2 regions of the Streptomyces sp. SGAir0957 genome follow, and region 1 is predicted to be linked to the other one. Evidence: predicted binding sites of a transcription regulator. Region 1 holds the regulator's gene; the other holds the start of a gene.

Region 1 (14,932 bases):
AGCGCACCGTCGTCCGTTGTGCCGAAGGGCACGTGTTCAGCACCGCTTCGTTCCCGATGCAGCAGGCGGACCGTCTCGGTCCTGGCCGGCTCATCCGGTGTCCGCGCTGTGCTCGACTGCGGCATGCCGTTCCTGTGGGGCCCGGTAAGCGGTGACAGCGCTGATCAGCAAGTAGAGCGACAGAAACACCCGGCACAGCGCGCGGGCCGAGCCGATTGTGGCGGGTCCGCGCGCTCTGCGTATCCTCGCTACGTGCTTCTCTCAGACAAGGACATCCGCGCCGAGATCGACGCCGGGCGGGTCCGGATCGATCCTTATGACGAATCCATGGTGCAGCCGTCGAGCATCGACGTACGTCTCGACCGCTATTTCCGGGTGTTCGAGAACCACAAGTACCCGCACATCGACCCGAGCGTGGAGCAGGCCGACCTGACGCGGCTGGTGGAGCCCGAGGGCGACGAGCCGTTCATCCTGCACCCGGGCGAGTTCGTGCTCGCGTCGACGTACGAGGTGATCTCGCTCCCCGTGGACCTCGCCTCCCGCCTTGAGGGCAAGAGCTCCCTCGGGCGGCTCGGGCTCGTGACGCACTCCACCGCCGGGTTCATCGACCCCGGGTTCAGCGGCCACGTCACCCTTGAGCTGTCGAACCTCGCGACGCTCCCCATCAAGCTCTGGCCCGGGATGAAGATCGGGCAGCTGTGCATGTTCCGGCTGTCCTCGCCGACCGAGCACCCGTACGGCAGTGAGCGTTACGGCTCGCGTTACCAGGGGCAGCGCGGTCCCACCGCCTCCCGTTCCTTCCTCAATTTCCATCGGACCCAGGTGTGAGCAGCAGCGACATGAGTGACGTGCGGGAGAACCTTACCTACGAGGCGTTCGGTGGCGCGGTGCGCGAACTCGCCCAGACCATCGCCGACGACGGCTACGAGCCCGACATCGTCCTGAGCATCGCGCGCGGCGGCGTCTTCGTCGCCGGCGGGCTCGCGTACGCGCTCGACTGCAAGAACATCCACCTGGTGAACGTGGAGTTCTACACCGGTGTGGGGACGACCCTCGAGATGCCGGTCATGCTCGCGCCCGTGCCGAACGCCATCGACTTCAGCGACAAGAAGGTGCTGATCACCGATGACGTCGCCGACACGGGGAAGACGCTGAAGCTCGTGCACGACTTCTGCCTCGACACCGTGGCCGAGGTGCGGTCCGCCGTCATCTATGAGAAGTCCCACTCGCTCGTGAAGTGCGAGTACGTGTGGAAGCGGACCGATGACTGGATCAACTTCCCGTGGAGTGTTCAGGAGCCCGTCGTGAAGCGGGCCGGTCAGGTCCTCGACGCCTGAGAGAGCGCAGAGGTAGGGATAGAGATAGGGATAGAGATAGAGATACGGAAAAGGGCGGGGCCTCCGGGCCCCGCCCTTTCCGTATCCGTGCCCGCTCCCTCAGAACGTGCCCAGCTTGATGATCGACAGCAGTGCGATCAGCTGGATCGCGGACGCCGCCAGCGCCTTCGGCCACGGCAGGTCGTGCGACTTGGCGACCATCGTCGTGAGCAGGGCGCCCGCGCCGAGCCAGGTGGCCCAGCCGAGGATCTGGACGAACGGCGCGTCGCCGCCGAGGAACATGGCGACGATCAGGCGCGGCGCGTCCGTGAGGGACGCGATGAGCATGGAGAGGCCGACGGTGGGCTGCCAGGCGCCGTCGCCGTTGAGCTGGCGGGCCAGGGTGTGGGTGACCACGCCGAGCACGAAGAAGCCGAGCGTGATCACGACGCCGGTGAACAGGACGTAGGGGATCGCCGAGCCGAGCGTGGCGTGGATCACGTCCTCGCGGGCGCCGTCGAAGCCGAACACCGCGAGCAGCCCGTAGAGGAAGGTGACGATGAGCGCCGGGGCCCACATCGCGTAGTCCCGCATCTGGAGATAGGTCGGCGCCGGGCGCAGAATCACGCCGCTGAGCAGCTGCTTCCAGTGCAGGCGCGGGCCCACGGGGCCGGGTGCCGCCGAGCCCGCCTGGTAGGTGTTGCCCTGGGTGTAGGCATCGTCGTCGTGCACCGAGAACGCCTGGGTGTGGCCCGGGTTGTTGGCCGCGTAGGGGTCGTGGCCGCCCTGCGGGTACGGGGGCGTGCCGGGGTCGCCGAAGTATTCCGGCTCACCGTGTCCGCCACCCTGGGCGCGCGCGTTCTCCGGTGCGTGTCCGTTGCCGCCCTGGGGCCATTGCTGCTGGGCCCCGTACTGGTTCCCGTACTGCCCGCCGTAGTGCTGCGGGGGCCCTTGCGGCGCTTCGCGGTTGTCCCGGCCGCGTCCGTTCCTGAATCCAGCCACGCTTCGAACGTACCTGGTTTCGGCGGGCGGGATGCCGGGCCCGGGTTGCCGGGCCCGGCATTGGGGCTGAGCTGTGACATCCCCTAGGGGTCAGTCGGCGAAGTTGACGCCGAACTGCGAGGCGCCGGTGGCGGAGATGCCGACCGTGGACGTGTAGATGCCCGCGGACGCGGACAGCGTGTCGTCCGTGTTCGAGTGCAGGGAGTAGACCGCGCCGTTGTGGTTGTTCTCGCCGTTGGCTCCTACGAGGACGTCGCCGCGGCCGTCGTCGTCGAGGTCGTCGATGTGGACGTCGGTGCCGAACTTGTCGTCCTTCTCGTTGGAGTTCGGCACGCCCGGGGTGTCCTGGCTGTAGAACTTGGCGCCCTCGCCGGTGATCCCGGAGCCGTCCTTCGCGCCGTAGAGGACGATGATCGCGCCGGCGTTGGTGACGCCCGCGAGGTCCTCGCCGCGCGCGCCGACGACGAGGTCGAGGTGGCCGTCGCCGTCAATGTCGCCGAGGTCGAGCTCGCCGCCGAAGTCGTCGCCCTTCTCGCCCGCGCCGGGGACGCCCGCGGTGTCCTGGTCGATGGTCTGGATGCCGGAGAGGTCGGGGCCGCTCGCGGTGCCGTGGGCGATGAGGACGGCGCCGCCGAGCTGGGCGCGGGGGATGCCGTTGTCCCACTCCAGGCCGAAGACGATGTCGCCCTTGCCGTCGCTGTCGACGTCGCCGACGTCGGTGATGATGCCGGCGGGCAGTGCGACCGCTCCGGCCGCCTTGACGCCGGACGCGGTGCCGGGCAGGTAGTAGTTGGCGTTGTAGCCGTCGCTGGTGTTCTCGTAGCCGTTGGTGAGGAGGTCGTCCTTGCCGTCGCCGTTGACGTCGCCGGAGTGCAGGTTGTTGAGGACGTTCTTGCCGCTTATCCCAGGGAAACGCACGGTGTAGGCGCCGCCGAGGGTGGTGGTGCGGGCGCCGCCCCGGACGATGTCCACGGTGGTCGAGTTGGGGGTGCCGACGGCCAGGTCGTCCTTGCCGTTGCCGTCGAAGTCGCCGGCCTCCAGGGCGTAGCCGAACCAGTCGTGGCTCGCGGGGCGCGGGTCGGAGACGGTGGTGCCGCTGGTCAGGCCGCGGGTGGAGCCCCACAGGATGGCGACGGTGCCGCTGTCGGGGTCGCCGGTGCCGTCCTCGCCGGGGGTGCCGACGGCGAGGTCGTCGAAGCCGTCGCCGTCGAAGTCGCCGTAGGCGGTGGCGAAGCCGAAGTTGTCGACGGCCTCGGCGGCGCCGGGGACGCCCGCGGTGTTCTGGCTGATGAGGGCCCGCCGGCCGCCCCCGTACAGGATGACGACCTGGCCGGCTCCGCCGCGGCCGTTCACGTAGGCGGCCGGGGCCGAGACGGCGGCGTCGGCGAGGCCGTCGCCGTTAAAGTCGGCGTCCGACTCGGCGACGCCCGGCGTCGCGGCCGAGGCGGGGCCCGTCGCGGCGACGAAGAGGCCGCCGGTGAGGGTGAGCGCCGCGGCTGTCGCCGTGAGGAGGCGGAGGGAGGCGGTGCGTCTGGGTCGGTCCATGGTGTGGCTGACTCCTGCGGCGTTGAGGGGATGCCTGGCGGGCATCCGGCGTCGGTGAGGTGCCGTTCGGTGGGCGTTTGCCGGGAGTTGTCCCCGGGGTCGTCCGCCGTCCGGCGCACAGGAGACTCGTTGCGAGCTACAAGGGTTGTACGCGGACGTACAAGTAACGCGGGCAGACGACCGCGGGCAGACGACCGCGGGCAGGCGACCGCGGGCAGGCGACCGCGGACAGGCGACCGCGGGCAGGCGACAAGGAGAAGGGCACCCCGTCATCACGACGGGGTGCCCTTCAACTACTACTAGGCGAGCGCTACTTCACCGGCTCCGGCTCCGGCGCGTCCTCGCTCTCCGCCTCGCCCGCCGGGTCGACCGGCGTCCTGACGGAGTCGAGCAGCAACTGCGCCACGTCGACGACCTGGACGGACTCCTTCGCCTTGCCGTCGTTCTTCTTGCCGTTGACCGAGTCGGTCAGCATGACGAGGCAGAACGGGCAGGCCGTGGAGACGATGTCCGGGTTCAGCGAGAGGGCCTCGTCGACGCGCTCGTTGTTGATGCGCTTGCCGATCCGCTCCTCCATCCACATCCGCGCGCCGCCCGCGCCACAGCAGAAGCCGCGCTCCTTGTGGCGGTGCATCTCCTCGTTGCGCAGACCCGGGACCTTGCCGATGATCTCGCGCGGCGGCGAGTAGATCTTGTTGTGGCGGCCCAGGTAGCACGGGTCGTGGTAGGTGATGATGCCCTCGACGGGCGTCACCGGGACGAGCTTGCCCTCGTCCACCAGGTGCTGGAGCAGCTGCGTGTGGTGGATGACCTCGTAGTCGCCGCCGAGCTGCGGGTACTCGTTGCCGATGGTGTTGAGGCAGTGCGGGCAGGTGGCGACGATCTTCTTCGCCGACTTGGGCTTCTTCGACTCGGCGGTCACCTTGCCGTCGTCGTCGAGCTCCTCGCCGAACGCCATGTTGAGTGCCATGACGTTCTCCTGGCCGAGCTGCTGGAACAGCGGCTCGTTGCCGAGGCGGCGGGCGGAGTCACCGGTGCACTTCTCGTCGCCGCCCATGATCGCGAACTTCACGCCCGCGATGTGGAGCAGCTCGGCGAAGGCCTTGGTGGTCTTCTTGGCGCGGTCCTCGAGCGCGCCCGCGCAGCCGACCCAGTACAGGTACTCGACCTCGGTGAGGTCCTCGATGTCCTTGCCGACGACCGGGACCTCGAAGTCGAGCTCCTTGAGCCACTCCAGGCGCTGCTTCTTGGCGAGGCCCCAGGGGTTGCCCTTCTTCTCCAGGTTCTTGAGCATCGTGCCCGCCTCGGACGGGAACGCGGACTCGATCATCACCTGGTAGCGGCGCATGTCGACGATGTGGTCGACGTGCTCGATGTCGACCGGGCACTGCTCGACGCAGGCGCCGCAGGTGGTGCAGGACCACAGGACGTCCGGGTCGATGACGCCGTTCTCTTCGAGGGTGCCGATCAGCGGGCGCTCGGCCTCCGCGAGTGCGGCGGCGGGAACGTCCTTGAGCTGCTCCTCGGTCGCCTTCTCCTCGCCCTCCATCGACTTGCCGCCACCGGCGAGCAGGTACGGCGCCTTGGCGTGCGCGTGGTCGCGCAGCGACATGATGAGGAGCTTCGGGGAGAGCGGCTTGCCGGTGTTCCAGGCGGGGCACTGCGACTGGCAGCGGCCGCACTCGGTGCAGGTGGAGAAGTCGAGCAGGCCCTTCCAGGAGAAGTGCTCGATCTGGGAGACGCCGTAGACGTCGTCCTCGCCCGGGTCCTCGAAGTCGATCGGCTCGCCCTGCGAGGTCATCGGCAGTAGCGCGCCGAGCGAGGTCTCGCCCTTGGCGTCGCGCTTGAACCAGATGTTCGGGAAGGCGAGGAAGCGGTGCCAGGCGACGCCCATGTCGGTCTTCAGGGCGACCGTGATCATCCAGATGAACGAGGTCGCGATCTTCAGGCCCGCGAAGAAGTACGTGAGGTTCTGGAGGGTGGAGACGTCCATCCCCTCCAGCCAGTTCACGACGGGGTAGGAGATGAAGAACGAGGACTCGTAGGAGTCGACGTGGTGCTGGGCGCCTTCGAGGGCGTGCAGCATGAAGATGCAGACGCCGACGATGAGGATGACGGCCTCGACGAAGTACGCCTGGCCGAAGTTGGACCCGGCGAAGCGGGACTTGCGGCCCGGTTTGTCGGGGCGGCTCAGCTGGCGGATCACGATGAGGACGAGGATGCCGAGGACCGTCATCGTGCCGATGAACTCGACGAAGACGTTGTAGGGCGCCCACTCGCCGATGACCGGGAGCAGCCAGTCGGCCTGGAAGAGCTGGCCGATGGCGTTGACGATCGTCAGCAGCAGCGAGAAGAAGCCCACCGCCACGAACCAGTGCGCGACACCGACGACGCCCCAGCGGTTCATCCGGGTGTGGCCGAGGAACTCCCGGGCCACGGTGAGGGTGCGCTGGGCGGGCTCGTCGGTGCGGGTGCCCTTGGGCACGTTCTGGCCGAGCCGCATGAAGTTGTAGATCTGCAGGAGGGCGCGGGCGAACAGGGCCACGCCGACCACGATCAGAACCAGCGACACGATGATCGCGGCGAGTTGCATTTGGGGGCTCCTCGGGCCTGCGAGGTGGTCTCTTCTTTGTCGTACTCGGACGGTACTGGTGATTACTAAGCGGTAACTTATGCAGTCCGTCTGAGACTACCCACTTACGCGATCGCAATGTAGTCGGCCGGGTCGTGATCTGCGTCGCTGAGGGGGCCCTTGCCGCGTCCGCGCCATGGGCACCTCGCCACGCTCCCTTGATGGTAGATCGTGTTATTCGCTGCAAATGCGGACATAACGGCTAGCTTGTGTGGGGCTTCACACGCCGCAACGCAACGCCGCAACGCAAGGGAGCAGACGTCATGGCGCGCTTCGGCCGGATGCGAGAGCTGGTGCGGCACCTCGCCCACTGCGAGATCGACCTGGTGCTCGACGCGGGCGGGCAGGACGGGGCGTTCGGCCGGGCGCTGCGGCGCCGCGGCTACCGAGGCCGCATCGTCTCCTTCGAACCGTTCGGCGGGGAGCGGGCCCCCGTACGCAAGGCCGCCGCCCGCGACCTCGACTGGCGCGTGCTGCCCTACGCCCTCGGCCACCGCGACGGTACGTGGATGCGCCGGCTCGACGGGGTGTGGGAGGAGGTCGTGGCGCCGGGCGAGCGGGTGCTGCTCCAGGTCGAGGCGCGGCCCGAGCTGGGCCAGGTGCTGGAGGGGGCCGGGGAGTTCGGCGCGGACCTGGCGCTCGTACGGACCGGGGGTGTGGCCGGGGGAGGGCCCGCCGGGCGGCCACCGGCGGTGTTCGCGTGAAGGTCGCGCTGGTCCACACCTTCGGATACGCCTTCGGCGCGGCGGACGAGGCCGTCCTCGACCAGGCCGTCGCGCTGGGCGGCGCCGGGCACCAGGTGCGGCTCGTCGCCGCCGGGCTCGGCCGGGACCCCCTTTCCGCGCTGCGCGCCTTCGGGCCCGACGTGGTCCACGTCCATCAGCTGTCCCCCGGGTTCGGGCGCGCCTGGGTCGCCGAGTGGACGGGGCCGCTGGTGGCGAGCCTGCCCGAGCCCGGTGTTCCGCGCGCCCGGTGGCTGCCGTTCGCCCGGGGAGCCCTCGGAGCCCGCAAAGCCCGGAGCGCGGAGGGCACCCGGAGCACCCGGAGCACATGGGCCACGCGGGGCACGCGGGGCACGCGGGACGGCGCCCGCACCGATCCGCTGCTGCGCCGTGCCGACCGGGTGATCGTTCCGTCGGAGCTCGGCCGGGAGGCGTACGAGCGGGCGGGGCTGCCCCCGGAGCGGATCACCGTGCTGCCGCACCCCGTGCCGGTCGCCGAGCGTTCCCCGGGCGGCGACGTCTGGGTCTGCGCCGGGCGGCTCACCGCCGAGGAGAACGTCCTCGACCTGGTACGCCGCTGGCCCGCCGGGCGGCGCCTCGACATCCTGGGCGCGGGCCCCCTGGAACAGGCGTGCCGGGCTGCCGCGCCCGCCTCCGTACGGTTCCTCGGCGAGACCGGCCGCCCCGCGCTGCGGCGTGCGCTGCCGGACCACCGCGGCCTCGTCCTTCCTGGTCAGTGGCGTGCGGGCACGGTTCATCCGGTGTACCCGGAGGCGCTGGCGGCCGGGTTGCCCGTCCTCGCGTTCGAGGGGTCGGCGGCGCCCCGCGTCGTCCGCGCCGACGGCACGGGCACGGTGACCGGCTGGGACGCCCCGCTCCCCGCCGCCCTGGACGCGGCCGACCGGATCTTCCCGGCCCTGCGCGAGCACTGCCGCGGCGTGCACGCGAAGCGGTACGGGGAAGCGGCCTGGGCCGAACGGGTGGAGCGGCTCTACGCGGGGCCGAGCGCTCCGGCGCCGCCCGCCCCGTAGCCGGCGAACGGGCCGGGGCCTTGTCGATGCCGCCGACGCGTTAGGTGTCGCAGGGCTCGGGCTGGGCACCCGGAGCCCTCCTTCGCCGGGTCGGTCGCTTCGTAAAAGCGCTGGTCAGCGAAGGATTCCCGACACCCTGCCCATAAGCGCAGGATAAAAGTTGAGTGGTCGCGACTCAAGTCTGTTGACGGGGAGGGGGGTGGTGTTGCAGTCTTGAGTCAGTTCCACTCAAGTATCAGCTGGAGGAATCGAAATGGCACGTGCGGTCGGCATCGACCTGGGCACGACTAACTCCGTCGTCAGCGTTCTCGAAGGCGGCGAGCCCACCGTCATCACCAACGCCGAGGGCGCCAGGACCACGCCGTCCGTCGTCGCCTTCGCCAAGAACGGTGAGGTGCTCGTCGGCGAGGTCGCCAAGCGCCAGGCGGTCACGAACGTCGACAGGACGGTCCGTTCGGTCAAGCGCCACATGGGCACTGACTGGAAGATCAACCTGGACGGCAAGGACTTCAACCCGCAGCAGATGAGCGCCTTCATCCTGCAGAAGCTGAAGCGTGACGCGGAGTCCTACCTGGGCGAGAAGGTGACCGACGCGGTCATCACCGTCCCGGCGTACTTCAACGACTCGGAGCGCCAGGCCACGAAGGAGGCCGGCGAGATCGCGGGCCTGAACGTGCTGCGCATCGTCAACGAGCCGACGGCCGCCGCCCTCGCGTACGGCCTCGACAAGGACGACCAGACGATCCTCGTCTTCGACCTCGGTGGCGGCACCTTCGACGTGTCGCTCCTGGAGATCGGCGACGGCGTCGTCGAGGTGAAGGCCACCAACGGTGACAACCACCTCGGTGGTGACGACTGGGACCAGCGCGTCGTCGACTACCTGGTCAAGCAGTTCAACAACGGCCACGGCGTGGACCTCGCCAAGGACAAGATGGCGCTCCAGCGTCTGCGCGAGGCCGCCGAGAAGGCGAAGATCGAGCTCTCGTCCTCGACCGAGACCACGATCAACCTGCCCTACATCACGGCCTCCGCCGAGGGCCCGCTGCACCTGGACGAGAAGCTCACGCGCGCCCAGTTCCAGCAGCTCACGTCCGACCTCCTGGAGCGCTGCAAGACGCCGTTCCACAACGTCATCAAGGACGCGGGCATCAACCTCTCCGAGATCGACCACGTCGTTCTCGTCGGTGGCTCGACCCGTATGCCCGCCGTCGCCGAGCTGGTCAAGGAACTGACCGCCGGCAACGAGGCCAACAAGGGCGTGAACCCGGACGAGGTCGTCGCCATCGGCGCCGCCCTGCAGGCCGGTGTCCTCAAGGGCGAGGTCAAGGACGTCCTGCTCCTCGACGTCACCCCGCTGTCGCTTGGTATCGAGACCAAGGGCGGCATCATGACCAAGCTCATCGAGCGCAACACCACGATCCCGACCAAGCGGTCCGAGATCTTCACGACGGCCGAGGACAACCAGCCGTCGGTGCAGATCCAGGTCTACCAGGGCGAGCGCGAGATCGCGGCGTACAACAAGAAGCTCGGGATGTTCGAGCTGACCGGTCTGCCGCCGGCCCCGCGCGGTGTCCCGCAGATCGAGGTCGCCTTCGACATCGACGCGAACGGCATCATGCACGTGACCGCGAAGGACCTCGGCACGGGCAAGGAGCAGAAGATGACCGTCACCGGTGGCTCCTCGCTGCCGAAGGACGAGGTCAACCGGATGCGCGAAGAGGCCGAGAAGTACGCGGAGGAGGACCACGCCCGCCGCGAGGCCGCCGAGTCGCGCAACCAGGGCGAGCAGCTCGTCTACCAGACGGAGAAGTTCCTCACGGACAACGCGGACAAGGTCCCCGGTGACGTGAAGACCGAGGTCGAGGAAGCCGTCGCCGAGCTGAAGGAGAAGCTCAAGGGCGAGGACACGGCCGAGATCCGCACGGCCACCGAGAAGGTCGCCGCCGTCTCGCAGAAGCTCGGCCAGGCCATGTACGCCGACGCGCAGGCCGCGCAGGGCGCCGAGGGCGCGGCCCCCGGCGGCGAGGCCGGCCCGAACATGTCCAAGGACGACGACGTCGTCGACGCCGAGATCGTCGACGACGAGAAGGACCAGAAGGGTGGCGCCGCCTGATGACGGAGGAGACCCCGGGCACCGGCGAGAACGCCGAGCAGCCTGACGTCCCCTCCGGCGCCACCGACGACGCCGCGCCGAAGTCCGCCGAGCCCTCCGCGCAGGAGGGCCCGGCGGCCCCGGCAGGGGACGCGAGCAAGGCATCATCCGCGCAGGACGTGGCCGTCACGGCCCAGCTGGACCAGGCCCGCTCCGCGCTCAGCGAGCGCACCGCGGACCTCCAGCGCCTGCAGGCCGAGTACCAGAACTACCGGCGCCGTGTGGAGCGGGACCGCGTCACGGTCAAGGAGATCGCCGTCGCGAACCTCCTGACCGAGCTGCTCCCGATCCTCGACGACGTCGGCCGCGCCCGTGAGCACGGCGAACTCGTCGGCGGCTTCAAGTCCGTCGCCGAGTCGCTCGAGACGGTCGCGGCCAAGCTGGGCCTCCAGCAGTTCGGCAAGGAGGGCGAGCCCTTCGACCCGACGGTCCACGAGGCCCTGATGCACTCGTACGCGCCGGACGTCACCGAGACGACCTGTGTGGCGATCCTGCAGCCCGGTTACAAGATCGGCGAGCGCACCATCCGCCCCGCGCGGGTGGCCGTCGCCGAACCGCAGCCGGGCGCGCAGGCGGGCACGTCCGAGACGGCCGACGCCCCCGAGGCGGACGCCGAGAAGGAGAGCGGTGGCCCGGACGAGGGCTGACGTGATCCGCGAAGCAAGGGCAGTACGTACTGACGTGAGTGAGGAGGGACGTCGAGGCCGATGAGTACCAAGGACTTCATCGAGAAGGACTACTACAAGGTCCTCGGCGTCCCCAAGGACGCCACCGACGCCGAGATCAAGAAGGCGTACCGCAAGCTCGCCCGGGAGAACCACCCCGACGCCAACAAGGGCAACGAGAAGGCGGAGGAGCGCTTCAAGGAGATCTCCGAGGCGAACGACGTCCTCGGGGACCCCAAGAAGCGCAAGGAGTACGACGAGGCACGCACGCTGTTCGGCAACGGCGGGTTCCGTCCGGGACCCGGCGCCGGCGGTGGCGGATCGTTCAACTTCGACCTGGGCGACCTCTTCGGCGGCGGCGCCCAGGGCCAGGGCCAGGGCGGTTCCGGCGGATTCGGCGGCGGCATCGGCGACGTCTTCGGCGGCCTCTTCAACCGGGGCGGCGGCGGTGCGGGCACCCGCACCCAGCCGCGCCGGGGCCAGGACATCGAGTCCGAGGTGTCGCTGAGCTTCACCGAGGCGGTCGACGGCGCGACGGTTCCGCTGCGCATGTCGTCCCAGTCCCCCTGCAAGGCGTGCTCCGGCACCGGCGACAAGAACGGCACACCGCGCGTGTGCCCGACCTGCGTCGGCACCGGACAGGTCTCGCGGGGCGGCGGTGGCGGCTTCTCCCTCACCGACCCGTGCGTGGACTGCAAGGGCCGCGGCCTGATCGCCGAGACCCCCTGCGACGTCTGCAAGGGCTCCGGCCGGGCCAAGTCCTCCCGCACCATGCAGGTCCGTATCCCCGCCGGGGTCTCGGACGGCCAGCGCATCCGCCTCCGCGGCAAGGGCGCCCCCGGTGAACGGGGCGGCCCCGCGGGCGACTTGTACGTAGTGGTCCACGTCGACACGCACCCGGTCTTCGGCCGCAAGGGCGACAACCTCACGGTGACCGTGCCCGTCACGTTCACCGAGGCGACGCTCGGCGGCGAGGTCAAGGTGCCGACCCTCGGCGGCCCCGCCGTCACCCTGAAGCTGCCCGCGGGCACGCCGAACGGGCGGACGATGCGGGCCCGCGGCAAGGGCGCCGTCCGCAAGGACGGCACGCGCGGGGACCTCCTGGTGACGGTCGAGGTGGCCGTCCCCACGGAGCAGGACCTTTCCGACGAGGCCCGCTCGGCCCTCGAGTCGTTCCGCAAGGCGACTGAGGACACCGATGTGCGGGCAGAACTGTTCCAGGCCGCGAAGGGAGCTTGAGCGAGATGGACGGCCGGCGTCGCAGCAACCCGTACGAACTCACCGAAGAAACACCGGTGTACGTCATCTCGGTGGCGGCCCAGCTTTCCGGCCTCCACCCGCAGACGCTGCGCCAGTACGACCGTCTCGGCCTGGTCTCCCCCGGCCGCACGGCCGGGCGCGGCCGCCGCTACTCGGCCCGTGACATCGAACTGCTGCGCACCGTCCAGCAGTTGTCGCAGGACGAGGGCATCAACCTCGCCGGCATCAAGCGCATCATCGAGCTGGAGAACCAGGTCGCCGCGCTCCAGTCCCGGGTGGCGGAACTCTCCGCCGCGGTGGACGGCGCCGCGGCCGCCATGCAGCAGCGCGAGGCGGCGGTCCACGCCTCGTACCGCCGCGACCTGGTCCCGTACCAGGAGGTCCAGCAGACCAGCGCGCTGGTGGTGTGGCGGCCGAAACGGTAGCAGGAGCAGTAGCGCGCCGCTCGGAACAGGGAAAGGGGCCCGGAGTCGATCAACCGACTCCGGGCCCCTTCACGTTTGCGTCTTTCTTATGGGTCGCCCATCGCAGGCATGGGGTGGGCCCGTGGGGGCACTCGGCGGTGGGAGAGCGAGGGGCGGCCCGGCGCGCGAGCGGTTTGCGCCGGGCCGCAGTGCGTGGGCCGTCGGCCGGGTTGTTCGGTACGGAGCGGGCAGGCTCAGTAGGCGTAGACGCGGACGGGGGACGACTCCCGGCCCTCGTCGTCGACGCTCACCACGTAGAAAGCGCCGCCGCCCGAAGGGAATCCCACTATCCCGTTGCGGGGGTAGGCGGTGACGGCGAGAGACCACGCGGCCGGGTCGGGGTACTGGTGCGCGTAGACACGGTAGGACTGGCCCATGTCACCGGAGTGCGCGTCCCACGAGATGACGACCCTGTCTCCGGCCGTCCACCCCATCACCCCGACGGGCTTCGGCGCGGTGCCCGGCGCGGGCCGCGTGGCGGTCACCGGTTCGGAGACGCCGGAGCGCTGCCCCGACGCGTCGACCGCCTCGACGGTGTAGGTGACGGCCGCGTTCAGCGGGGCGTTCGGGTCGGTGTAGCCGGAGCCGTACACGATCTCCGGCCCGTCCGGGTCCTGCGCGCCCGCGGGCGCCGCCCACACCTCGTAGTGGTCCACGTGGTCCGAGGAGGCGTGCCAGCGCACGGTGTTGCCCGCCGTCGTGCCCTGCGCGGTGAGGTCCGTCGGGACGCTGGGCGGAGAGACGTCCGGCGTCTCCAGCCACCATTCGAAGCTGTTCTCCGACTCGTTCCCCGCCTGGTCGACCGCCCGCACCGTGTAGCTGTACAGGTCGCCGGTGGGCGGCAGGTGATCGGTCGTGGACGTCGCCGTCAGGGGCGTGGCGCCGCTGACGAGGGTCCAGTCCATGTCGCCCTCGAGCAGACGCCGGTAGAGCCGGTAGCCGACGAGGTCCGGTTCGGTGTTCGCATCCCAGCCGGCCGTCGCGGTCTCGCTGCCCGGGTCGTACGACATCTGGAGGCCGCTCGGCGCGGCGGGCGCGGGGTCGTCGTCCTGCGCTGCGGACTGCGCCCCGCCGCCGCTCTGGAGGTACGGGGACGCGGACGCCGCCGTGGTGGCGGGGCCGAGGAGGAGGGCAGCGCCGAGGGCGACCACGGCGGCGGTACCGGCGGATCTTCGTAAGGTCATGCCCTGTAGGACGAGTGGGGTGCCGCCGCGGTTGTATCGACCGGGTCGTGGTCCGGCCGGTGACGCGACCCGCCCGGTCATGGCGCAGGATGGGCCCATGACCGAGATCCGCACCCCCCGTCTCCTTCTGCGCCGCTGGTCGCCCGATGACGACCTGGCGCCCCTCTCCGAGATCCAGTCGGACCCCGCCGTCATGAGCCACATCGGCGACGGCGCGCCACGCTCCCTCGACGAGACCGCCGACGACATCGAGCGCTGGGAGGACGAGTGGGACGACGAGGGCTTCGGCGTCTTCGCCGTCGAACTCCTCGGCTCCGGCGAGCTGGCCGGCGCGGTCGGCCTGTACGTGCCCGTCGCCCCGCCGCAGATCGCGGGCCACATCGGCATCCAGTGGCGGCTCGGCCGTCAGTTCTGGGGACAGGGGTATGCCTCGGAGGCGGCGCAGGCGAGCTTGGAGTTCGCCCTCCAGGACAGGGGCATTGACCGCGTGGTCGCGGCCGTGGGGGAGGGTGACACGTCCTCGGAGAAGGTCCTGTCGAAGCTGGGCCTGTCCCAGACCGGCGAGGCGGATGGCTTCCGCCTGTACGCGATCGACCTGACGGAGTTCGAGGGCTGACCCCCTCAGCGGGTGGCTTCGCCGATGAACGCGGCCCAGGCCCTGGGGGTGACGGTGAGGTGGGCGCGGCCCGGATTCTTGGAGTCCCGGATGTGGGTGGCGCCGGGGGTGTGGGCGACCTCGACGCAGTCGGGCTCGCTGCCGCCGCTGCTGTAGCTGCTCTTGCGCCAGCCGCGCGGTTCCGTCGTGGTCACAGCTGTTCCAGGAAGCGGGCCCAGGCTGATGTTCCTACGGTGAGGTGGGGCCCCGGTGCGTTCTTGGAGTCCCGGACGTGGGTGGCGCCTGGGGCGTGTGCGACCTCCACGCAGTCGGGGTCGCTGCCGCCGCTGCTGTAGCTGCTTTT
Region 2 (14,932 bases), 1.1 Mb from region 1:
GACCTGGTGGATGCGCTCGGGGTCGGCGTGGCCCGTGAGCTCCGGCGGCGAGACGTCCAGATGCAGGTGGACGTCCGTACGCGTGTGGGTGCCGGAGCCGGAGGCGATGCCGGCGCGCTGGGACACCGCCATGTTCGCCTCCTTGAGCACGCCCGACAGGTACGGCCAGACCTCGAAGCGGCGCGCCTTGAGCGGCACCACGCCGTTGTCCAGGCGGGACAGGTCGAGGAGGGTCTCGACGAGGCGGCCGAGGCGCTCCGTCTGTTTGAGGGCCGTGCGCATCGTCTCGGGGTCGGCGGCCATGACGCCGTCCACCACGTTCTCCAGGACCGCGCGGAGCCCCGCGATGGGGGTGCGCAGCTCGTGCGAGACGTTGGCGACCAGCTCTTTGCGCTGGAGGTCCTGTGCGGCCAGCTCGTCGGCCATGCGGTTGATGGTCACCGCGAGGTCGCCCAGCTCGTCGCGGCGGTCGGCGCCGCGGACCCGGCGCGTGTAGTCGCCGTTGGAGATGGAGCGGGCCACCGTGCTCATCTCGTCGAGCGGCGCGGTGAGGCTGTGCGCCACGAACTGCGTGATGAGCAGCGTCGCGATGATCGAGAACACGGTGATGAAGCGCAGCTCCGTCGCCGTGTACATCGCGACCATGATCAGGCCCGTGGTGATGAAGACGGAGACGACGACGAGCGTGCCGAGCTTCGCCTTGATCGAGAAGGGGCGCAGACCGCCCGTCGCCCAGTGCGGGCCGATGGGGTGCGGTCGCGCGGCGCGGGCGTGCGGTGTCCGGTCCCCGCCGCTCATGGCGTCGGCGTCTCCAGCGCGTAGCCGACACCGTGCACGGTGCGGATGCGCTCGGCGCCGATCTTGCGGCGCAGCGCCTTGATGTGGCTGTCGACGGTCCGGGTGCCGGAGGCGTCGGCCCAGTCCCACACCTCGGCGAGCAGCTGCTCGCGGGAGAGGACCGCGCGCGGGGTGTTCGCGAGGCAGACGAGGAGGTCGAACTCGGTCGGGGTGAGGTGCACGTCCTCGCTCCTGACCCGGACCCGGCGCTGCGCGTGGTCGATCTCCAGCTCGCCGAGGCGCAGGATGCCGCTGCGCGGGGTCGCGGCGGCGAGGGCCGCCCGCTCGACCCGGCGGAGCAGCACGTGCACCCGCGCGGCCAGCTCGCGCATGGAGAACGGCTTGGTCATGTAGTCGTCGGCGCCGACACCGAGCCCGACGAGCATGTCCGTCTCGTCGTCCCGGGCGGTCAGCATCATGACGGGCACCGGCCGCTGCGCCTGTACGCGGCGGCAGACCTCCAGGCCGTCGAAGCCGGGCAGCATGATGTCGAGGATCAGCAGGTCGGGCTGCCAGGCCTCGGCCGTGTCGACCGCCGAGGGGCCGTCCTGTGCGGTTTGCACGAGGAATCCCTCGGCCCGTAGCCGGGCGGCGATGGCGTCCACGATCGTGGGGTCGTCCTCGACGACCAGAACCCGGCGCTGGGCGCCCGGGGTCGCCGTGCTTCCGTTGTGGGAGGTGTGTGTCTGCTCCATCGCCCCGCCCCTGAATGCGCACCGGTCCTGGTGCGCTTGACGCTTGAATGATCTGGGTTTCGGACGTCAGCGTACGGGGAGTTACCGCCGGTCGGCTACGCGGCCCTTACTGCGAGGTGCACCACGTCGGGTACGCCTCGGACAACGGGGATCTCTTCGGTGCGGACCGCCCGGAATCCGGCATTCCGCAAGGTTCCTTCGAAATTTGCGGAGGGCTGTGCGGACCAGACGGCGAGCACGCCGCCGGGGTGGAGCCGGGCGCGGCAAGCGGCGAGCCCGGCGGGGGAGTAGAGGCTGTCGTTGTCCTCCGTGACGGTCCAGTCCGGCCCGTTGTCGATATCGAGGCAGAGCGCGTCGTAGGTACGGGGCGTCTCGTGCAGATGCCGGACGAGGTCGGCCTCGACGATCTCCGTACGGGGGTCGGCGAGCGCCTCGGCGGACAGCGGCCGCAGCGCTCCTTCGCGGTGCCAGTCGATGATCGCCCGCTCCCGCTCGACCACGGCGATGCGGCCCCAGCGCGGCTCCGCCGCCGCGTGCGCCAGGGAGAAGCCGACGCCGAGGCCGCCGATGAGCAGGCTGGGGGCGGGGCGCTCCGGCGGCAGCGCGGCGAGCGCCGCGTCGACGAGCAGCCGCTCGGAGCGGCCGTCGGAGGTGTCCATGAGGAAGGTGCCGTTGGCGATGATCTGGAGCAGATCGCCGTGGCGGCGCAGGACGACCTCGCCGTGCGGGCCCGTGCGGCGGTCCAGGACTGCGGGCCGCTCCGTGAGAATGCTGTCGGACATACGGGCATTCTCCCGGGCTCATGGACGCATGGCGGGGGGTTTACGGGACAGGAGAGGGAAGACGTGACTGGTGCGGACGCGAGCGGCATCTGTGAGGTTGCTGTGAAACCAGTCACATTTGAGGCCGCAGTGAATCGTGAAGCGTGCAATAAGGGGTGTCTTGCGTGAAAACGGGCGCGATGGTCGACGACGGGACGGCGCCCGTCCCCGGGGCCCCGCCCCGGCCAGCGCTGCACGGCGTCCCGGCCCAGGCGGGACCGCCCGCCGCCGAGGCCGCGCCGGAGCGGCGCGCGCCGCGCCGCCGCCGGCTCCTGCGGCTGCTGCCCACCCCGGCCGGCACGCCCTTCACCTTCACGTACGTCCTCGTCCTGATCGGCACGTCCCTCTTCACGGAGTTCGCCGACCCGGCCACGGTCTCCCGTGCGCTCCAGGAGTCCAGCACCGATGTCACTCATCTTGCTCAGTCGCCGGTGCTGGTGCTGACGGCCAGCGCGCTGTGGGTCGTGGGCGGTATCGCCTCACCGTTCATGGTCGCGTTCGCGGTCGTGCTGACCGCCCTCGAACGGCGCACGGGGGGTCTGCGCACCGCCGCCGTCTTCGTGCTCGGCCATGTCCTCGCGACCCTGGCCACCGAGGTCCCCGTCGGCCTCTCGGTGATGGCGGGCCACCTCCCCGACAGCTCCCTGCACCGCCTGGACTACGGCGTCAGCTTCGGCCTCGCCGCCAGCATCGGGGCGCTCGCGGGGCTGCTCACCCCGTGGCCGCGCTACGCCGTGCTCGTCGTCTTCGGCGCGATGCTGGTCGGCGACCTGCTCACGTTCACCGATCCGATGACGAGCTGGGGCCATCTCCTCGCCCTGGGGATCGGCGTCACGGCCTGGCCGCTGCTGCGCCGCCGCCGGAGCCGGACCCCCGGCGTCCCGGCGGACTCGCCCCGAACCGCACGACGCAGTGCCACACCTGCTTGAGGTACTGCGCCACCTCGTCCGGCGTCCCGTACGCGGCCCAGCTCTCCGGTGACCCGACCGCGTGCGCGGCGGCCCGGCCGACAGCGGCCGCGTCCACGCCGCCGTCCTCGCCGAACTCCGCCGCCACGCGCGCGGTGACCGCGGGCAGCGCGGGCCCGCGGAAGTCCGCGAGGTCGGCGTCCCGACCCTCGGGGCGCAGCGTGTACCCGGGGTGCCACTCCACGGGGACCCCGAGCCCGGTGAGCAGGCCGGCGGTGCGGGTGGCGCGGAACGACGGGTCGAGGACGAGCGCCTCCGCGTCCCTGCGCAGGTCCACGTCCCCGTGCACCTGCGCCTCCACGTAGAAGTCGAGGGAGCGGCCGACCGTGCGGGGTGTCGCCGGGTGGGGCAGCCCGCGGATCACGGTGACCGGGTCGGCGTCCGCCACCCCGAGCGACTGACCGCTCGCCGCCGCGTCCGCCACCAGCGCGGCGAGTACGGGGAGCAGGGCGTCGCAGGTGCCGAGATCGGCGGGGCCGACGTGGCTGTCGCCGAAGCAGAAGGAGGCCCGCGCGCTCACCTCGGGGCGCAGCCGCACATGGCAGGAGCCGAAGCGGGGCGCGGCCCCGTCCGGATGGCGGGCCAGGTTCAGCGCGCCGTACTTGGGGCGCTCACCGTCGGCGGCACCCGTGTACGCGCCGCCGAACAGCGTCTCCTCCCAGCCGTCGCGCAGGCCGCCGGGGTGCGCGCTGCGGCTGCCGTTCGACAGGCCCGTCTCGTACTGCCCCCGGTACCGGCCGTCGGCGGCGAGCCGGTCGGCGACCGTGGTGCGCCCGTCCGCGAGCAGCCGGTCGGGGTGGAAGTTGAGCGTCACGCGCGCGTGGGTGCGCAGGGTGCCGACGAGCGCGTCGGCCGCCTCGGGCGGGACGCCGTGGCGCCGCAGCCGTTCGAGCGCGGCAGCGCGGCCCGCGCTCCCCGCCGCCCGCACGTGCCGCAGGGCGGCTTCCTGGGCGCTGGTCAGTGGGGTCGTGAGCGAGGCCGTGGGCGGGATGGCGGGGGCGGTCATCGCCGCAGTATCGAGCGGTGCGGACGGGCGGGGCAAAGAGTTTCCGGTCAGAGCGTCGTGCCCCGGTGCTTGGCATGTGATCGCTGAGAGCGAACGCGGGCTCGGGAACATCCGGGGGCACCCAAGCATTGAGTCCACATAGCTCAACTTGAATGCCGAAGGGGAGATCATGGCTTCGACGTCCACACCGCTCACCTTGCCCGTGCTGCCGCTCGACGACGAGGTCGTGCTGCCCGGCATGGTCGTGCCCCTGGACCTGAACGACACCGACGTACGCGCCGCGGTGGAGGCCGCCCAGGCCGCCGCCCGGTCCACCGGCGACAGCAAGCCGAAGGTGCTGCTTGTTCCGCGGATCGACGGCACGTACGCGAACACCGGCGTGCTCGGCACCGTCGAGCAGGTGGGCCGCCTCGCCGACGGCGACCCCGGCGCCCTGATCCGCGGCCGCGGCCGCGTGCGCATCGGCGCGGGTACCACCGGGCCCGGCGCCGCCCTGTGGGTGGAGGGCCTGACCGTCGAGGAAGAGGTGCCCGAGCCGCTGCCGGGTGCCGTGACCGAGCTGGTCAAGGAGTACAAGGCCCTTGCCACGAACTGGCTGAAGAAGCGCGGCGCCTGGCAGGTCGTGGACCGCGTCCAGCAGATCGACGACGTGTCCGCCCTTGCCGACAACTCCGGCTACTCGCCGTTCCTCACCACCGACCAGAAGGTCGAACTCCTGGAGACCGCGGACCCGGTCGCCCGCCTCAAGCTCGCCACCGAGCAGCTGCGCGAGCACCTGGCCGAGCAGGACGTCGCCGAGTCGATCGCCAAGGACGTGCAGGAAGGCGTCGACAAGCAGCAGCGCGAGTTCCTGCTGCGGCGCCAGCTCGACGCGGTCCGCAAGGAGCTGCGCGAGCTGAACGGCGAGGCCGAGGGCGAGGAGTCCGACGACTACCGCGCCCGCGTCGAGGCCGCCGACCTGCCCGAGAAGGTCCGTGAGGCCGCCCTCAAGGAGGTCGAGAAGCTGGAGCGCTCCAGCGATCAGTCCCCCGAGGGCTCCTGGATCCGCACCTGGCTCGACACCGTCCTCGAACTGCCGTGGACCGAGCGCACCGAGGACGCCTACGACATCAAGGGCGCCCAGGAGATCCTCGACGCCGAGCACGCGGGCCTTGAGGACGTGAAGGAGCGCATCACCGAGTACCTGGCCGTGCGCAAGCGGCGCAGCGACCGCGGCCTCGGTGTCGTCGGCGGCCGTCGCGGCGGCGCGGTGCTCGCCCTCGTCGGCCCGCCCGGCGTCGGCAAGACCTCGCTGGGTGAGTCCGTGGCGCACGCGATGGGCCGCAAGTTCGTCCGCGTCGCCCTCGGCGGCGTCCGCGACGAGGCGGAGATCCGCGGCCACCGCCGTACGTACGTGGGTGCCCTGCCGGGCCGCATCGTGCGGGCCATCAAGGAGGCCGGGTCGATGAACCCGGTGGTCCTGCTCGACGAGATCGACAAGGTCGGCTCCGACTTCCGCGGCGACCCGGCCGCGGCCCTGCTCGAAGTCCTCGACCCGGCGCAGAACCACACGTTCCGCGACCACTACCTGGAGGTCGAGCTCGACCTGAGCGATGTGGTCTTCCTCGCGACGGCCAACGTCCTGGAAGCCATCCCCGAGGCGCTGCTCGACCGCATGGAGCTGGTCCGGCTCGACGGCTACACCGAGGACGAGAAGGTCGTCATCGCCCGCGACCACCTGCTCCCGCGCCAGCTGGAGCGGGCCGGTCTGGAGAAGGACGAGGTCACCCTCGACGAGAGCGCGCTGCGCAAGCTCGCGGGCGAGTACACCCGGGAGGCCGGTGTCCGTAACCTGGAGCGCTCCGTCGCCCGGCTGCTCCGCAAGGTCGCGGCCCAGCACGAACTCGGTGAGCGGGAACTGCCGTTCACGGTGACCGACGCCGACCTGCGCGATCTGATCGGGCGCCCGCACCATGTGCCCGAGTCCGCCCAGGACCCGGCGGAGCGGCGCACGGCGGTGCCGGGTGTCGCGACCGGGCTCGCGGTGACCGGCGCCGGTGGCGACGTCCTCTTCGTCGAGGCGTCCCTGGCCGACCCGGAGACGGGCGCGGCGGGCCTGACCCTCACCGGTCAGCTCGGCGACGTCATGAAGGAGTCCGCGCAGATCGCCCTCTCCTTCCTGCGCTCCCACGGGGCCGAGCTGGAGTTGCCCGTCGCCGACCTGAAGGAGCGCGGCGTGCACATCCACTTCCCGGCGGGCGCCGTGCCCAAGGACGGGCCGAGCGCGGGCGTCACCATGACGACCGCCCTCGCCTCCCTGCTCAGCGGGCGCCTGGTCCGTACGGATGTGGCGATGACCGGTGAGGTCTCGCTGACCGGCCGGGTCCTGCCCATCGGCGGCGTGAAGCAGAAGCTGCTCGCCGCGCACCGGGCCGGGATCACCACGGTGATCATCCCCAAGCGGAACGAGGCGGACCTGGACGACGTCCCCGCCGAGGTCCTGGAGAAGCTGGACGTGCACCCGGTGACGGATGTCCGCCAGGTGCTCGAACTGGCCCTCGCGCCCGCCTCCGCCTCGGCGGACCTGGAGGTTCCGGTCGCGGCGTGACGGACGCGGTCGGTTGCCGGAGGCCCGGGTTCCGTACGGAACCCGGGCCTCTTGGTCGTCGGCTCAGGGTCTCCGGGCGAGCCGTACGACGTCGGTCAGGCAGTCCGTGAGACACCGGCCGAGATAGCGCAGCTCCTCCCGGTCCGACGCCCGGTCCGCGAGCATGGTGGTGGCGTGGCCCAGAAGTTCATCGGCCATGGCGAGCTGGATGGAGGCGATCTCGGCGGCCCGCCGCCCGGCCGGACCGTCCGCCGGTCGTCCGGGTACCTCCGGGACGACGTAGCAGGTCTTGCCGTCGGGGGCGGTCCAGGGGAGGCGGTAGGTGAGGTTCATGCGGCGGCCCACACCCGCGTACGGCCGTGGATCGTGCGCGGGCCGTAGTAGATGCCGGGTGGGGGTGGCGCCGGTGCCGGTACGGATGCTGGGGCGCTTGGCGGGTTCAGGAAACGCATCAGTGGGCGGAGAACGCGGGCGATAGCGTGAGCCATGTCGGCCTGCTTCCTTCAGGTTGGCCATGCCCCCGGGCCGTGTCAGCGGTCGCGGGGGTCTTTCTCTACGCAGGGACGGTACGCCACTTATGACTCGGGATGCAGAGCTATAGCTTTAGCTGACCATGGATGGCGTTTAATGGCTGTACATGTAATAGCCGGGTTCGGTCCTGCGCATCTATCGTTCGGACATGGCCGAGATCGACGAGTGGCAGCCCAACCCGCGCTCGCGGGTCTACGTGTACGTACAGATCGCGGAGCACATCTGCGAGGAGATCCGCTCCGGCGTCATTCCGGTCGACACGACACTGGCCTCGGAACCCGAGCTGTCCAAGCGCTACGGAGTGGCGATCAACACCCTGCGCCGCGCCATCCGCCACCTGCGCGAACAGGGGATCGTCGAGACCGTCCCGGCCAAGGGGACGTTCGTCATCGCCATGCCCGAGGGGCCGAAAAGCAAGTAGCGGGGGCCCGCCCGAATCGGGCGCACCCCCGCTGAACCGTGCGCGTGCTCAGCCGTTGGCGAGCGCCTGGACGCGGTCGAGCGCGCCGTTGAACTTGTTGTGGTCGCCGACCGTCGGGCCGCTCGATGTGTACTGCCACATCGTGTAGAAGCCCCAGCCCGCCGGCAGCGTGCCCACGTCGGAGGCGTACCGGGCCACCCACAGCGGGTTGGTCGAGCCGAACGCGCTGGAGTTGCCCGTGCACTGCGTCCACCAGCTCGTCGCCGTGTAGATCACGGCGTCACGGCCGGTGCGGGCCTTGTACTGGTTCACGAAGTCGCGGATCCACGTCACCATGCCCGCGGCCGTCTTGCCGTAGCAGGCGGCGCCGTACGGGTTCCACTCGATGTCGAGCACGCCGGGCAGCGTCTTGCCGTCCTGGGACCAGCCGCCGCCGTGGTCCACGAAGTAGTTGGCCTGCGTGGCGCCGTTCGTGGTGTCGGGCGTCGCGAAGTGGTAGGCGCCGCGGATCATGCCCACGTTGTAGGAGCCGTTGTACTGCTGCGCGAAGTACGGGTTGGTGTAGTACGTGCCTTCGCTGGCCTTCGTGTAGGCCCACTTCACGCCGCTGCTCCACAGGGTCGACCAGGCCACGTTGCCCTGGTGGCTGCTGACGTCGACGCCCTCGGTCTGGGTGGCGCGGCCGACCGGGCCCCGGCCGGTGTCGCCGTCGTGCGCGGCGACGCCCATGCCCAGGTGGGCCGTGCCGCGGGCGGGCACGTCGGCGGCCTGCGCGGAGCTGGGCAGGGCGAGGAGGAGGGAGAGCGCGGCGAACAAGGCGCCGGCGGCGATGCTTCTACGCTTGCGGGAACCGGGTCTGTGCACGGGCATTGCATGCCTCCATGAAGGCCGTGGGGGACCAGCGAGGCGCTGATCGGGGACCTGTGCTGGGTGTGCGACCTGTCGGCACGTCGTGGGGAAGGGAATGCTGCTGGTGTGGACATGCCATGCACGACGCTACGCATGTAGACCCGGGGGAGGGAAGAGGTCCGGATGCCGCCGTTGGTCTACTCCTGCGAAATACTGACGGAGCTGCGGTGATTGCCGCGATTGGCGAAAACTTTCAGAACTGGGAAACCCGGGGAAACTCTGGCCATGGGTGCTGACGTGCACGAAGACGGGAACAGCGAGCGGCGCGCCGCCGAACGCGGCGGGAATTCCACGCCGGGGCGAAGTGGTGTGGACCGCGGTGTGGATCAAGAATTCCTGTCCCTCGAACGGGAACTGACCGTCTTTCTGCGCCGCGCCCGCGCCTCCTCCGGCGAGATGGCCCGCGAGGTCCACCCCGACCTCGAACCGGCCGCGTACGGGCTGCTCGTGCGCCTGGAGGAGTGCGGGGCGCAGCGGGCCACCGAACTCGCCGCGTACATCGGCGTCGGCAAGGCCACGATGAGCCGGCAGCTGCGCGCCCTGGAGGAGCTGGGCTTCGTCTCCCGGGAGCCCGACCCGGCCGACGGGCGCGCCTGGCTCATCTCCCTCACCGAGCGCGGCCGCGTGGACTTCGGGCGGGTTCGGGATGCTCGGCGTGAGCGGTACGTGCGGCAGCTCGCGGGCTGGGATCGGGTGGAGGTTGCCGAACTGGCCCGGCTGCTGCACCAGTTGAATGCGGGGGCTGAGTAGCGGCCGGCCCGCTGGGGGCAACCTCACGGGGCTCTGCCCGGACCCCGCTCCTCAATCGCCGGAGGGGCTGAGATGTCACAACTCGGCGTATACCAGCGTGGCGTCGTCGTGAGTCTTGCCGCGGCGCAGATACGTACGGGTCTGCGCGTCCGCCGACTCCAGTGCCCGGACCCGGGCCACCGTCGCCTCCGCGCCCTCCTTCCGGATGAGGGCGAACAGGTCGGGCCAGTCGCCCTCCCTGAACTTCTCCACCCAGCGCGTCACCCCGTCGGTCAGTGCGGCGAGTGCGCGGACCTCGGAGCGGGGGAGCGTGCCGGTCACCGCGCGGGCCGCCACCGCTGGGTCGGCGGCGGCCGTGAAGAACCCGCCCTCCTTGTTGCGCGCGGTCGCGTCCGCCACCGCGTCGGAGACGAGATGCGCGCGGGGGACCCGGTCGAGGCGGTCGTCGAGCAGCGCCGTGACCGTGCCGTCCGGCGCCTCGACCAGCAGCGCGGAGTCGGACAGCACCAGGTGGGCGACGTGTTCCGCGTCCCAGCGGGCGAGCACGACGGTTGCCTGAGGCGTGCGCGGGTGAGAAAGGTCACAGGTCACGCGGTGTGCGTCGGCGGTGCGGGTGAGCGCCGCCGCGAGGATGTCACGCAACGTCATATCAGGGCGCGAAGCGGACAGTTCGGCGAGTGCGCCGCCCAGCCGCGCCGTGAACCAATGGACGGAATGCAGACAGCCGTCGTCGCCGGTCGGAGGCGTGACACCGTCGAGGACGACCAGGGTGCCGCCCTGTCCGGAGGCCGGAACCGCGACCGATGCGTAGTCCTCGTTCGGGCGGTCCTGAGTGCCGGGTTCGGTGGCCAGTTCGATGCGCATTCGGCCAGTCTGCACGAGGGGCGCGGATGCGGGCCCAGTCCGGGCGGATCAGGCCGTACGAGCAGGTCGGGCGCCTGTTTTAGGGCGGAATGATCTACTCCGTCGGAGCGTGGCGGGGCATCTTTTCAAAGCCTGTGGAAGACGTCCAACCGGCACCCCGCGCGCGCGGCGACACGGTGCCGGAGGAACTTGCTCCCCAACTCCCGCTCGATGTTCACTCCTTCGGGTGGCGGGCAGGGTGATGTGCGCCCCCTGCACACGGGCACTGGAATGGTCAGGAGCCATGCCAGAGGGGCGCGTGGGTTGTCGGACCGTCACCTGCGCCCATGGGTAGGACGAGTCAGGAATGCGAGCACCAGGTGCGGAACACCTCCGGCAGTGATGTGGCCAGCGGGACAGGTGGGCCGGAGGGTGCGGGTGGCTTGGAATCGGCCCCCTCGATAACGGAATCGGACCCCTCCGCGACACAAGCGGCCGCGCCGTCCCCCGCGAAGGGGCGGCCCTCCGACGAATCGGTCCGGCCGGGCGCGCAGCAGCCCGCACCCGTCGGCAAGGGCAAGCGGGCCCGCGTGCGGAACCGGCTCATCATCGCCGTCGCCGTCGTGGCCGCCGCCATCGTCGGTGCCGGGGCGCCCACCCTCGTCGCCGCCTCCGGGCGGGTCGGGGAGTCCCAGGGGCTCGTCGACGACGCGGAGCGCACCCAGCGGGCCGTCGCCCTCTCCCACGCGCTCTCCGACGAGCGGGACGAGGTCAGCGCGTTCATCGCCGCCGGACGCCCCAAGGGGCAGGGGCTGAGCGAGCAGCGCAGCGGCCGGGTCGACCGGCAGATCGAGGAGCTGCGCACCGACGCCGAGGGCTCGCTGCGGCACACCGTCGACGACATCGCCGCCGTCCGGCGCGCCGCCCTCACCGGCAAGGGCACCGCCCTGGAGGCCCACACCTCGTACTCCAAGGCCATCACGGAGCTGCACCGGCTCGCCGAGGAGCTGGCCGACGCGATGCCGCCGCGCGCGGGCTCCGGCGCGCACGCGCTCGCCGACCTCGACCGCGCCGTCGACCAGGCGTCCGCCGCCCGCGGCCTGCTGCTCGCCGCCTACGCCGTCCCTGCGTCCACCACGACGACCATCGACCCGATCACCGGGCTGCCGACGACCGTCCAGAACGCCGACTCGCCCGAGAGCAAGCGGCGCGACGAACTCAGCGCCGCCGCGCAGCGCGCCCGCGTCCGCGAACAGGCCGCCCTCGACGACTTCCGCGACTCCGCCCCGGCCGCGTCCGTGTCCGCGTACGACTCCACCGTCACCGGCGCCGACATCGAGAAGGCCGACAAGTACCTCGACCGGCTCACGGACGCGCCGACGCTCGGCGAGGACGAGCTGGGCTACAACAGCAAGAACGTCGACGCGGCGCTCACCGCCCGGATCGACGCGATGCGCGGCGCCGAGTCCGCGCTCGGGGACCAGCGCGTCAAGAGCCTTGAACAACTGCGCGACGACGACGTCAGCGACCTGGAGATCCGCGTCGCCCTCGTCGGTGTCTGCCTGCTCGTGGCCCTCGGCTTCGCGATGGGCGCCGCGCGTTCGCTGACCCGGCCGCTCGCCGCGCTCCGGATCGGATCGGCGCGGGTCGCCGAGTCCCCGGCCACCGAGGAACCGGTCAAGTTCACCGGGCGCAACGACGAGTTCGCCCAGGTCGTCCGCTCGGTCAACGCCCTCCACGCGCACGCCGTCGCCCTCCACGAGCGCCAGGGCACGCTGGAGTCCGACCGCAAGCACCTCGTGGGCGAGCGGCAACGCATGGCAGACGACCGCGACGCGCTCCGCGCCGAACTGGCCGAGGCCACCGCCCAGCTGGAGCGCGCCAAGCACTCCATCAACGGCACCTTCGTCAACCTCGCCCTGCGCACGCTCGGCCTCGTCGAGCGCCAGCTCGGCATCATCGAGAATCTTGAGGACCGCGAGCAGGACCCCGAGCAGCTCGCCACCCTCTTCAAGCTCGACCACTTCGCGACCGTCATGCGGCGCCACAGCGAGAACCTCCTCGTCCTCGCCGGCGCCGAGCACGGGCAGCAGCACGCCGGTTCCGTGCCGCTCGTCGACGTGCTGCGCGCCGCCGTCTCCGAGATCGAACGCTACGAGCGGGTCCGGATCGCCGCGCTGCCGCCGCACGCGCACATCGCCGGGTTCGCCGCGGACGACCTCAGTCACCTCGTCGCCGAACTGCTGGAGAACGCCACGTCGTTCTCGCCGCCGGACGCCTCCGTCGAGGTCTCCGCCTGGCTCCTGGAGAACGGCGAGGTCATGCTCTCCGTCCAGGACGAGGGCATCGGCATGGCCGACGACAAGCTGCGCGAGCTGAACGGGCGCCTCTCCGACTTCTCCGCCGAGCAGGCCCACGACCCCGAGGACGCGGACGGGCTCGGGCTCGGCCTCTACGTCGTCGCGCGGCTCGCGGCGCGGCACGGGGTGCGGGTCCGCCTGCGCGAGCAGAAGCAGGGCGGGGTCGCGGCGGTCGTCGTGCTCCCCACCGCGCTGCTCGCCGCCGTCCCCGCGGTCGCGGCGCCCCCGCCGGTCCCGGTCCCGGGCGGCGCCCCCGCGGTCCACCTCCCCGGCTCGGAGGCGGAGGCCAACTCCAACGTCCTGAACGGCCGGACGACGCTCTCCGGCGAGGGCGAGGGCGAGGGCGAGGGCGAGGGCGAGGGCGAGGGCGAGGGCGAGGACGAGGACGAGGGCGAGGGCGGGGTTTCGTCACCGGCCACAGCCGACGCCCCGGCCGGCGCGGCGGGTACGGGCCAGGTGCCCGCGCCCGCCGACGAGTCCGGCCCGGAGCAGGGGCCCGCCCCGGACCCCCTCATCGAGGCCGCCGAGCAGGCCGTGCGCGAGGCGGGGATCGACGACGACACCGAGGTCGCGGCGCAGGGCGAGGCCCCGGGCGCGCCCCAGAAGCCGGGACGCGAGTCCGAGTCCGAGACCGAGTCCGAGTCCGAGTCCACCATGGAGCTTCTCGCTCCGGCGCCCCCCGAGGCTCTCCAGGCCCCCGAGGCCCCCGAGGAGCAGCCCTCCGGACCCGCCGCCGAGACCCATGACCGCGCCCCGGAGGACCAGGACCAGCCCACCGGGCCCGGCGAGACCCACGACCGCGCCCCGGACGACACCCCCGCCGAACCCCCGGCGGGCCACGTGCCGGCCCCCCGCCCGCCGCGCTGGGAGCGCGTCACCGACAAGGGACTGCCCAAGCGGACCCCGAAGGTGACCACCCCGGCCGCCGCGCCGCGACCGCGTACGGGTGCTGTCGACGCGGACGCGCTGCGCCGCAGGCTCGGCGGGTTCCACAGCGGCGCCCAGCAGGGCCGCCGCGCCGTGGAGGCGGAGATCGAGGACGGGGCGCCCGCGACCCGGACCGGGACCGGGACCCAGGAACGTTTCGGAGAAGCCAAGGGGGACTCAGCCGAGGAGGCAAGCAGTTGACTGCGCCCACCCCTGCACTCAACAACCCCGCGCTCAGCAGCGAGGCACGCAATCTGCACTGGCTGCTGACCAATCTCGTAGAGGAGGTGCCAGGGCTGCTCTCGGTCGCGGTCGTCTCGTCCGACGGGCTGCTGCTGCTCTCCTCCGACCCCGGGAGGAACACCGAGGCCCCTGTCGACCGCACCGGCGGCCCGAAGGGTTCGAGCGCCGACCTGGCCACGATCGTCTCCGGCGTCGGCAGCCTGACCATCGGCGCCGCGAAGCTGATGGACGGCGGCGGCGTCAAGCAGACCATGGTCGCGATGGAGGACGGCAGCCTCTTCGTCATGTCCATCAGCGACGGCTCCCTGCTCGGCGTGCACGCGACGCCGGACTGCGACATGAGCGTCGTCGCCTACCACATGGCGCTGTTCGTGGGCCGCGCCGGACACGTCCTGACACCCGAGCTCCGCAGCGAGCTGCGCCAGTCCATGGAGCAGGGCCAGGGCGACCAGAGCGGAGAGAGCAACCGGTGACCAGCCCCAAACTCCCCGTACGCGGCGGCGATCGCAAACCCGCCCGGGTACGCCCCTACTCCCTGACCGGCGGCCGCACCCGCTTCGGCCACGTCCTGCTCGTGGAGACGTTCATCGCGAGCACCGCCGCGATCGAGGGTCCCGACGAGCGCCTGGAGATAGGGAAGGGAACGCTCGCGGGCGTCATGCCCGAGATGCGCGCCATCGTGGCGCTGTGCCGCCGTATGCGCACGGTCGCCGAGATCGCCGCGCTGCTGAAGATGCCCCTGGGCGTGGTCCGTGTCCTGCTGAGCGACCTCGCCGACCAGGGAAAGATCCGCGTGTACGGAACCGGTCACGGCCCGGGACAGCCGGACCGCGCGCTGCTTGAAAGGGTGCTGAGTGGACTCCGCCGTCTCTGACCTCCTGGCCGGGCTCCCCGGCGAGGAGGAGCAGCTTCAGGCCTGGCAGACGGACACCACCCGGGCCCCCGTCGCCACGAAGATCGTGGTGGCGGGCGGCTTCGGCGTCGGCAAGACGACCCTGGTCACCGCCGTCTCCGAGATCGAGCCCCTCCAGACG

The links. The regulator HspR, encoded in region 1, represses chaperone genes until heat shock. The targets are predictions, from matches to a motif close to TTGAGNNNNNNNNNCTCAA.
Region 2: the regulator HspR is predicted to act here: its motif matches at 4,456-4,474, upstream of lon (endopeptidase La).

The regions. Positions count from the first base shown of each region.
Region 1 covers NZ_CP027293.1:4,144,132-4,159,063, reverse strand. Annotated here, with positions in the region: gene dcd (dCTP deaminase) at 253-828, shown strand; gene C1N81_RS23465 (phosphoribosyltransferase) at 840-1,337, shown strand; gene C1N81_RS23460 (Yip1 family protein) at 1,437-2,318, opposite strand; gene C1N81_RS23455 (FG-GAP repeat protein) at 2,409-3,863, opposite strand; gene C1N81_RS23450 ((Fe-S)-binding protein) at 4,174-6,456, opposite strand; gene C1N81_RS23445 (class I SAM-dependent methyltransferase) at 6,759-7,199, shown strand; gene C1N81_RS23440 (glycosyltransferase) at 7,196-8,248, shown strand; gene dnaK (molecular chaperone DnaK) at 8,502-10,361, shown strand; gene grpE (nucleotide exchange factor GrpE) at 10,361-11,047, shown strand; gene dnaJ (molecular chaperone DnaJ) at 11,108-12,304, shown strand; gene C1N81_RS23420 (heat shock protein transcriptional repressor HspR) at 12,310-12,750, shown strand; gene C1N81_RS23415 (fibronectin type III domain-containing protein) at 12,984-13,973, opposite strand; gene C1N81_RS23410 (GNAT family N-acetyltransferase) at 14,071-14,589, shown strand; gene C1N81_RS23405 (DUF397 domain-containing protein) at 14,595-14,783, opposite strand; gene C1N81_RS23400 (DUF397 domain-containing protein) at 14,780-14,932, opposite strand, start outside.
Region 2 covers NZ_CP027293.1:3,038,241-3,053,172, reverse strand. Annotated here, with positions in the region: gene C1N81_RS18570 (HAMP domain-containing sensor histidine kinase) at 1-798, opposite strand, end outside; gene C1N81_RS18565 (response regulator transcription factor) at 795-1,532, opposite strand; gene C1N81_RS18560 (spermidine synthase family protein) at 1,628-2,314, opposite strand; gene C1N81_RS18555 (rhomboid-like protein) at 2,494-3,282, shown strand; gene C1N81_RS18550 (DUF3626 domain-containing protein) at 3,185-4,327, opposite strand; gene lon (endopeptidase La) at 4,497-6,914, shown strand; gene C1N81_RS18540 (hypothetical protein) at 6,978-7,247, opposite strand; gene C1N81_RS18535 (winged helix-turn-helix domain-containing protein) at 7,594-7,866, shown strand; gene C1N81_RS18530 (lysozyme) at 7,915-8,736, opposite strand; gene C1N81_RS18525 (MarR family winged helix-turn-helix transcriptional regulator) at 9,013-9,525, shown strand; gene C1N81_RS18520 (protein phosphatase 2C domain-containing protein) at 9,601-10,389, opposite strand; gene C1N81_RS18515 (sensor histidine kinase) at 10,959-13,856, shown strand; gene C1N81_RS18510 (roadblock/LC7 domain-containing protein) at 13,853-14,371, shown strand; gene C1N81_RS18505 (DUF742 domain-containing protein) at 14,368-14,772, shown strand; gene C1N81_RS18500 (GTP-binding protein) at 14,753-14,932, shown strand, end outside.